DNA from 2 places in the Nocardioides sp. JS614 genome. Region 2 is predicted to be linked to the other one. Evidence: predicted binding sites of a transcription regulator. Region 2 holds the regulator's gene; the other holds the start of a gene.
The links. The regulator LexA, encoded in region 2, represses DNA repair genes until DNA is damaged. The targets are predictions, from matches to a motif close to TCGAACANNTGTTCGA.
Positions count from the first base shown of each region.

Region 1: recA (recombinase RecA) is a predicted target of LexA. The motif match lies at 950-965, and genes of this name have one in related genera.

Region 1 is NC_008699.1:2,495,638-2,499,038, forward strand. Features, by position in the region: gene NOCA_RS13305 (MFS transporter) at 1-115, shown strand, start outside; gene NOCA_RS13310 (S-methyl-5'-thioadenosine phosphorylase) at 112-906, shown strand; gene recA (recombinase RecA) at 1,101-2,153, shown strand; gene NOCA_RS13320 (regulatory protein RecX) at 2,137-2,745, shown strand; gene NOCA_RS13325 (phosphoribosyltransferase) at 2,735-3,226, shown strand; gene NOCA_RS13330 (GNAT family N-acetyltransferase) at 3,223-3,401, shown strand, end outside.
Region 2 is NC_008699.1:4,034,967-4,038,367, forward strand. Features, by position in the region: gene NOCA_RS20760 (hypothetical protein) at 1-166, shown strand, start outside; gene NOCA_RS20765 (LysM peptidoglycan-binding domain-containing protein) at 422-778, opposite strand; gene NOCA_RS20770 (SDR family NAD(P)-dependent oxidoreductase) at 996-1,817, opposite strand; gene lexA (transcriptional repressor LexA) at 1,890-2,630, shown strand; gene NOCA_RS20780 (phosphatase PAP2 family protein) at 2,730-3,401, shown strand, end outside.

The sequences.
Region 1 (3,401 bases), 1.5 Mb from region 2:
CGGCGCCTGGGGCTACCCGGAGCTCGCGATCTCCGCGATCGGCCTGGTCGCGTTGGTCGCCGTCGGCGGTCTGGGCGCCCGCGCGTCCACCCGGCCTGGCAGGGTGGACGCATGACCGTCGCGGACGTCGCCGTGATCGGCGGCACCGGCTTCTACTCCTTCCTCGGCGCCGCCGGGGAGGAGGTCGAGGAGCACGTCGTGGACACGCCGTACGGTGCGCCCTCGGCCCCGGTCTCGGTCGGCACTGTCGCCGACCGCCGGGTGGCGTTCCTGCCCCGGCACGGCCGGCACCATGAGTACCCACCTCACCGGATCCCCTACCGCGCCAACCTCTGGGCGCTGCGCTCGCTCGGTGTGCGCCAGGTGCTGGCGCCGTGCGCGGTGGGCGGCCTGAGCCCGGAGGTGGCGCCCGGGGACGTCGTGGTGCCCGACCAGCTCGTCGACCGCACCCAGGGGCGGGTGTCGAGCTATGTCGAGACCGGTGCGGTGCACCTGCCGTTCGCCGACCCGTACTGCCCGGGGGTCTCGGCCGCGCTGCTGGCCGCGGCGCCCGACGCCCGCGTCGGGGGAGCGATGGTGGTGATCGAGGGGCCGCGCTTCTCCACCCGAGCCGAGTCGCGCCACTACGCCGAGCAGGGCTGGGCGCTGATCAACATGACCGGGGCACCCGAGGCGGCGCTCGCCCGCGAGCTGCGGCTGTGCTACGCCACGATCGCGCTGGTCACGGACATGGACGCCGGCGCCGAGAGCGGGGCGGGGGTCAGCCAGGAGGAGGTGTTCGCGCTGTTCCGCGCGAACCTCGGCCGGCTCGAGGGGGTCCTGACCCGGGCCGTCGCCGGGCTGCCGGACCCCGAGGGCTGCACGTGCTCGTCGTGGGCCGACGGCATCGATCTGACCTACCTCTGAGGAGGGCGGAGGTCCGGACGACACGCCGCCCCTCCTGCCGACGTCGAACAGGTGTTCGGGCTAGGTTGGGTCCACAGGTACGACGCGGAGCGAGGTCGTCCACAGCTTCGGCGGTGCTGATCAGGGCACTGTCGGTGGCTCGCTCTAGCGTCGCCGATGTGCCTGGACCACGACGAGAGAAGAGGAAGCAGCAGATGGCTGGAGGAGACCGCGAGAAGGCCCTGGACGCCGCACTCGCCAACATCGAGAAGCAGTTCGGCAAGGGTTCGGTCATGCGCCTCGGTGACGAGGTCCGGGCCCCGCTCGAGATCATCCCGAGCGGCTCGATCGCCCTCGACGTCGCACTCGGCCTGGGCGGCTTCCCGCGCGGTCGCGTCGTGGAGATCTACGGCCCGGAGTCCTCGGGCAAGACGACCGTCGCCCTGCACGCGGTGGCCAACGCCCAGCGCGCCGGCGGCATCGTGGCGTTCATCGACGCCGAGCACGCCCTCGACCCCGACTACGCGAAGAACCTCGGCGTCGACACCGACGCGTTGCTGGTCTCCCAGCCCGACTCCGGTGAGCAGGCGCTCGAGATCGCGGACATGCTGATCCGTTCCGGTGCGCTCGACCTGATCGTGATCGACTCGGTCGCCGCGCTGGTGCCCCGGGCCGAGATCGAGGGCGAGATGGGCGACAGTCACGTCGGCCTCCAGGCCCGCCTGATGAGCCAGGCGCTGCGGAAGATGACCGGTGCGCTCAACAACTCCAAGACCACGATGATCTTCATCAACCAGCTGCGCGAGAAGATCGGCGTGATGTTCGGCTCGCCCGAGACCACCACCGGCGGCAAGGCACTGAAGTTCTACGCCTCGGTCCGCCTCGACGTGCGCCGCATCGAGACGCTCAAGGACGGCACCGACATGGTCGGCAACCGGACCCGCGTCAAGGTCGTGAAGAACAAGGTGGCCCCGCCGTTCAAGCAGGCCGAGTTCGACATCATGTACGGCAAGGGCATCAGCCGCGAGGGTGGCCTGATCGACGTCGGCGTCGAGGCGGGCCTGGTTCGCAAGGCCGGTGCCTGGTACACCTACGAGGGCGACCAGCTCGGCCAGGGCAAGGAGAACGCTCGCGCCTTCCTGCGCGACAACCCCGACCTGGCCAACGAGCTCGAGAAGAAGATCCTCGAGAAGCTCGGCGTCGGGCCGACCGTCGACCAGGACGTGGCCGAGCTGCCGGCGGAGCCGATCGGTGTCGGCGACTTCTGAGTCCCGACAGCTGCCGCCCTGGCTCGGTGATGTCGCGGCCGGGGTCGACGCGTGGACCCGACGTGCGTCGGCCCCGCCCGACCCGGTTGCCGACGGGCCCGACGCCGACCCCGAGGCGGTGGCCCGCAAGATCCTGCTCGACCAGCTCACCGGGCAGGCCCGCAGCCGCAAGGAGCTGAGCGACAAGCTCGCCTCGCGCAACGTGCCCGACGAGGTCGCCAGCCGGCTCCTCGACCGGTTCGAGGAGGTCGGCCTGGTCGACGACCGCGCCTTCGCCCGGGCCTGGGTGCAGTCCCGTCAGCCCAACAAGGGCCTCGCCCGACGGGCGCTGGCCCAGGAGCTGCGCCGCAAGGGCGTCGCCGACGAGGTGGCGCGCGAGGCTCTCGACGAGGTGGACCCGGCCGACGAGGAGGCGGCCGCCCGGGCGCTGGTGCGCAAGAAGCTGCGCTCCCTGGCCCGGGTTGACGAGACAACCGCGACCCGGCGGCTCGTGGGCCTGTTGGCCCGCAAGGGCTACGGATCCGGCCTGGCGTTCGCGGTAGTGCGCGACGAGCTGGCCTCGGCTGGGCAAGAATGCCCAGGTGGCGAGTGAGCGCGAGGTCCTGACGTACGAGCTGTTCGGCATCGCGGTGCGAGAGCTGGCCCAGCAGGTCGTCGACTCCGGCTACGAGCCCGACCTGGTGCTCTCGATCGCCCGCGGCGGTCTCGGCCTCGGGATGGGGCTGGGCTACGCGCTGGACGTGAAGAACCTCTCCGCGATCAACGTCGAGTTCTACACCGGGGTGGACGAGCGGCTGGAGCTCCCCGTGGTGCTGCCGCCGACCCCCGACGCCGTCGACCTGGCGGGTCTCAGGGTGCTGATCGCCGACGACGTCGCCGACACCGGCCGGACGTTGGAGATCGTCCGCGACTTCTGCGCGGACCACGTCGCCGAGGCGCGGATCGCGGTGATCTACGAGAAGCCCTGGACGCTCGTGCGCCCCGACTACGTCTGGCGCCGCACCGAGTCGTGGATCGACTTCCCGTGGTCGGCCGAGCCGCCGCTGACCCGGCGCCCGGCAGGTGCCTCGTGAACGGCCACCGGGTGGTCGTCCACGACCGTGGCCGCGACCTCACCGGCGTGGTCCACGACGGCGAGGCCTGGGCGGCGGCCGCCAGGCGTACGGTCGCGAGCCTGCACGCCGACCCGGTGCCGGTGGACCTCTCCGGGGAGGTGAAGCAGTTCGCGGTCGACCACGACAACCGGGT
Region 2 (3,401 bases):
CGGCGCCGTGGCCTGCCTGTTCGTCGGCCTGATGCTGCTCGCGCGGGTGCTGCGCCGGCTCGGCATCACCGGCGGCCCGCCGCCGCGCTCCGGACCGGCCCCGGCCGAGCCGGCCGCCGAGGACGATCGCACCCGTCCCATCGGCGGACGCCGCGCCGCCCGCTGAGGCCACGGCCGCGCTCGCACGGGGCCGGTCCGCCACGAAACTCGTGCCTGGACGACGCAGCTTCATCGTCCAGGCGCGAGGTTCATCGGCCGACCGACGAAACTGGGCGCGGCCCCGGCACCCCACCAGGACGCCGCGAGGGGCGGGGCCACCAGGCCCCGCCCCTCGTCTTCCCCGGCTCGTCAGCCGGGGTCGAGGCGGCTGACGATGTCTGTGTGGGCCTGCGTGGGCCTTGGTGTGGGTCTGTGAGGGCGCCTACTCCACCGGCACCAGGAGGCGCTGGCCGGCGACGACCATGCCGGAGTCGAGGGCGTTGAGCCGCTGGATCCGGTCGACCATCGCGCGCACGTCGCCGTCGTCGGAGAGGCCGGCGGCGATGTCCCAGAGCGTGTCGCCGGTGCCGACCATCACCACGCGGGTGGGCTCCGGGTGGCCCGACTCGCCGGTGGCGACCGAGCCGCCGGCCAGCACGAAGCCGATCGCCAGGATCGCGAGCACCGCGACCGCGAGCACCACCAGGCGGCCACGGCGGGTCAGCCGGACCGCGCCGCGGCGGGCGGCTGCGGAGCGCACCACCCGAGCCGGGTGGGCGGGAATCGTCATCGTGCTCATCGTGACCTCCTGGGGAAGCGGCGGTCTGCCTGGGGTCCTGCTCTCTCGACGTCAGTTCTAGTGGTGGCCACCGACAGTCCCCGCGGGACGGTCTGGACCAGGCACTCGATCAGACGTTCGATCGAACATGTGTACGACGATAGAGCACGTGTTCGAACCGATCAAGGAGCGACACGAACATTTGTTCGATGGCCGCGGGGCGGCCCCGCGACGGTCCTCAGCGGCCCTTCGCGATCGCCCGACGGCCCTGGGCGGCGAACAGGCCGGTGGCACGGGCGGCGACGGACGGCGCGAGGGTCGTGGCCCGCACCAGCCCGCCCCGCCAGGCCGGGACGGTGCGCACCACCCGGCCGGTCCCGAGCAGCCCGACCGCGGCCGCGGCGACCTCCTCGACGGTGAGGATCCGCCCGCCGGAGTGCACGAGCGCGGCGCCCAGGCCCCCGGGCGTCTGCGCGTCGAGCATCGCGGTCCGCACGCCGTCCGGGCACAGGGCGTGCACCCGGACCCGGCGCGGGGTCTCCGCGGCCACCGACATCGAGGCGGAGACGATCGCGGCCTTGGTGGCGGCGTACACGCTGTAGCCCGGCACCGGGCCGAGGCCCGCGAGCGAGGCGGTGTTGACGACGTCGCCGCCGCGCGGGCCGAAGGCGGCCACCGCGGCCCGCATCCCCCACAGGGTGCCGAGCAGGTTCACCTCGACCACCCGCCGCACGGCCTCGTCGGTGAGGTCGCCGATCAGGCCGTCGTCGCCGACCCCGGCGTTGTTGAACCAGGCCGCCAGCTCGCCGTGCCGCATCGCCGCGGCCGCCGCGGCGCGGTGCGCGTCCGGGTCGCGTACGTCGAGCCCGCGCCCCTCGGCCGCGCCGATCTGCTCCGCGCAGGACCGCGCCGCCGCCTCGTCCACGTCGCCGACGACCACGGCGTACCCCTCCGCCACCAGCCGCTCGGCGATCCCGCGCCCGATGCCGCGCGCCCCGCCCGTGACGACCGCGCTGCGGCCACTCGCCCCGCGCCTGCTTGAACCTCGGAGTGCACCCATGGCCGCAGTCTGGCCGACACGCCGTTCGAACAGGTGTTTGAACCCGACGGCCGAGATGGCTACCGTGCTCCCATGGCCACGCCCCAGACCGGCAAGAAGACCCCGTCCCGCCGCGTGAGCGAGCTGCCCGACGGACCGCCCGACGCCACCGGGCTGACCCCGCGCCAGCAGCGGGTGCTCGCCCACATCAAGGACTCCATCGAGAAGCGCGGCTACCCGCCCTCGATGCGCGAGATCGGGGAGGCGGTCGGGCTGACCAGCTCCTCGAGCGTGGCCCACCAGCTGAAGACCCTCGAGGAGAAGGGCTTCCTCAAGCGCGACCCGCACCGCCCGCGTGCCCTGGAGGTGTTCCTGCCCGAGGTGATGGCCGCGCGCCGGTCGATGTCGGCGGCCGAGGAGTCCTCCTTCGACGAGACCGGGGTCGGCGACGCGCTGCCCGCGGCGCAGTACGTGCCGGTCGTCGGCCGGATCGCCGCCGGCGGCCCGATCCTCGCCGAGGAGCGGGTCGAGGACGTCTTCCCGCTCCCCCGCCAGCTGGTCGGCGACGGCCAGCTGTTCCTGCTGGAGGTGCGCGGCGACTCGATGATCGAGGCCGCGATCTGCGACGGCGACTACGTCGCGATCCGCCAGCAGCCCACCGCCGAGAACGGCGAGATCGTGGCGGCCATGATCGACGGCGAGGCGACGGTCAAGACCTTCCAGCGCAAGGACGGAAATGTGTGGCTGCTGCCGCACAACCCGGCCTACGATCCGATCGACGGCACCCATGCCACCATCCTCGGTAAGGTGACAGCGGTGCTGCGACGGGTCTGACATCGACCGGACGTCGGGGAATTACCTGAGCAGACCCTGGTGTTGATTCCGGGTGGAGCCCGGATGACTCAGGGAGGTTGCATGAACAACGCTGGTGCTGTGACGACAGCATCCGCGCTCGCCCGCAGCCGCCCGATGCCGCGGTGGGCGCGCGGCATCCTCGAGCTGGTCCTGATCCTCGCCCTCTGGGTCGTCTACAGCCTGGCCCGGCTCCTCGCCGACACCGACATGGGCCCGGCCCTGCGCCGCGCCGACGAGCTCTTGCACCTCGAGGGCCTGATCGGGATCCAGTGGGAGGTCCCGCTCAACCAGCTGTTCAGCGACCACCGGGTGCTCGGCCTGGCCGGCAGCTACTGGTACGCCACCCTCCACTACGTCGTCACCGCCGGCGTGCTGATCTGGCTGTGGCGGCTCGGCGCCGACCGCTATGGGCCCGCCCGCCGGGCCCTGGTGATCGGCACCCTGATGGGCCTGATGGCCTACATCTCGCTGCCGACCGCGCCGCCGCGCTTCATCGGTGGGTACGTCGACATCCTCAGCCTGCACGCGGCCGACGGCTGGTGGGGCGCTGACGCCTCGGCGCCCCGCGGCCTGGGCGGGCTGACCAACGAGCTCGCGGCCTTCCCCTCGCTGCACGCCGGCTGGTCGCTGTGGGTCGCGCTCGCCCTGCAGATCTACGCCACCCGCAAATGGGTGCGCGTGCTCGGCTGGCTCTACGCCCTGGGCACCGCCGTCGTCATCGTCGGCACCGGCAACCACTGGGTGATCGAC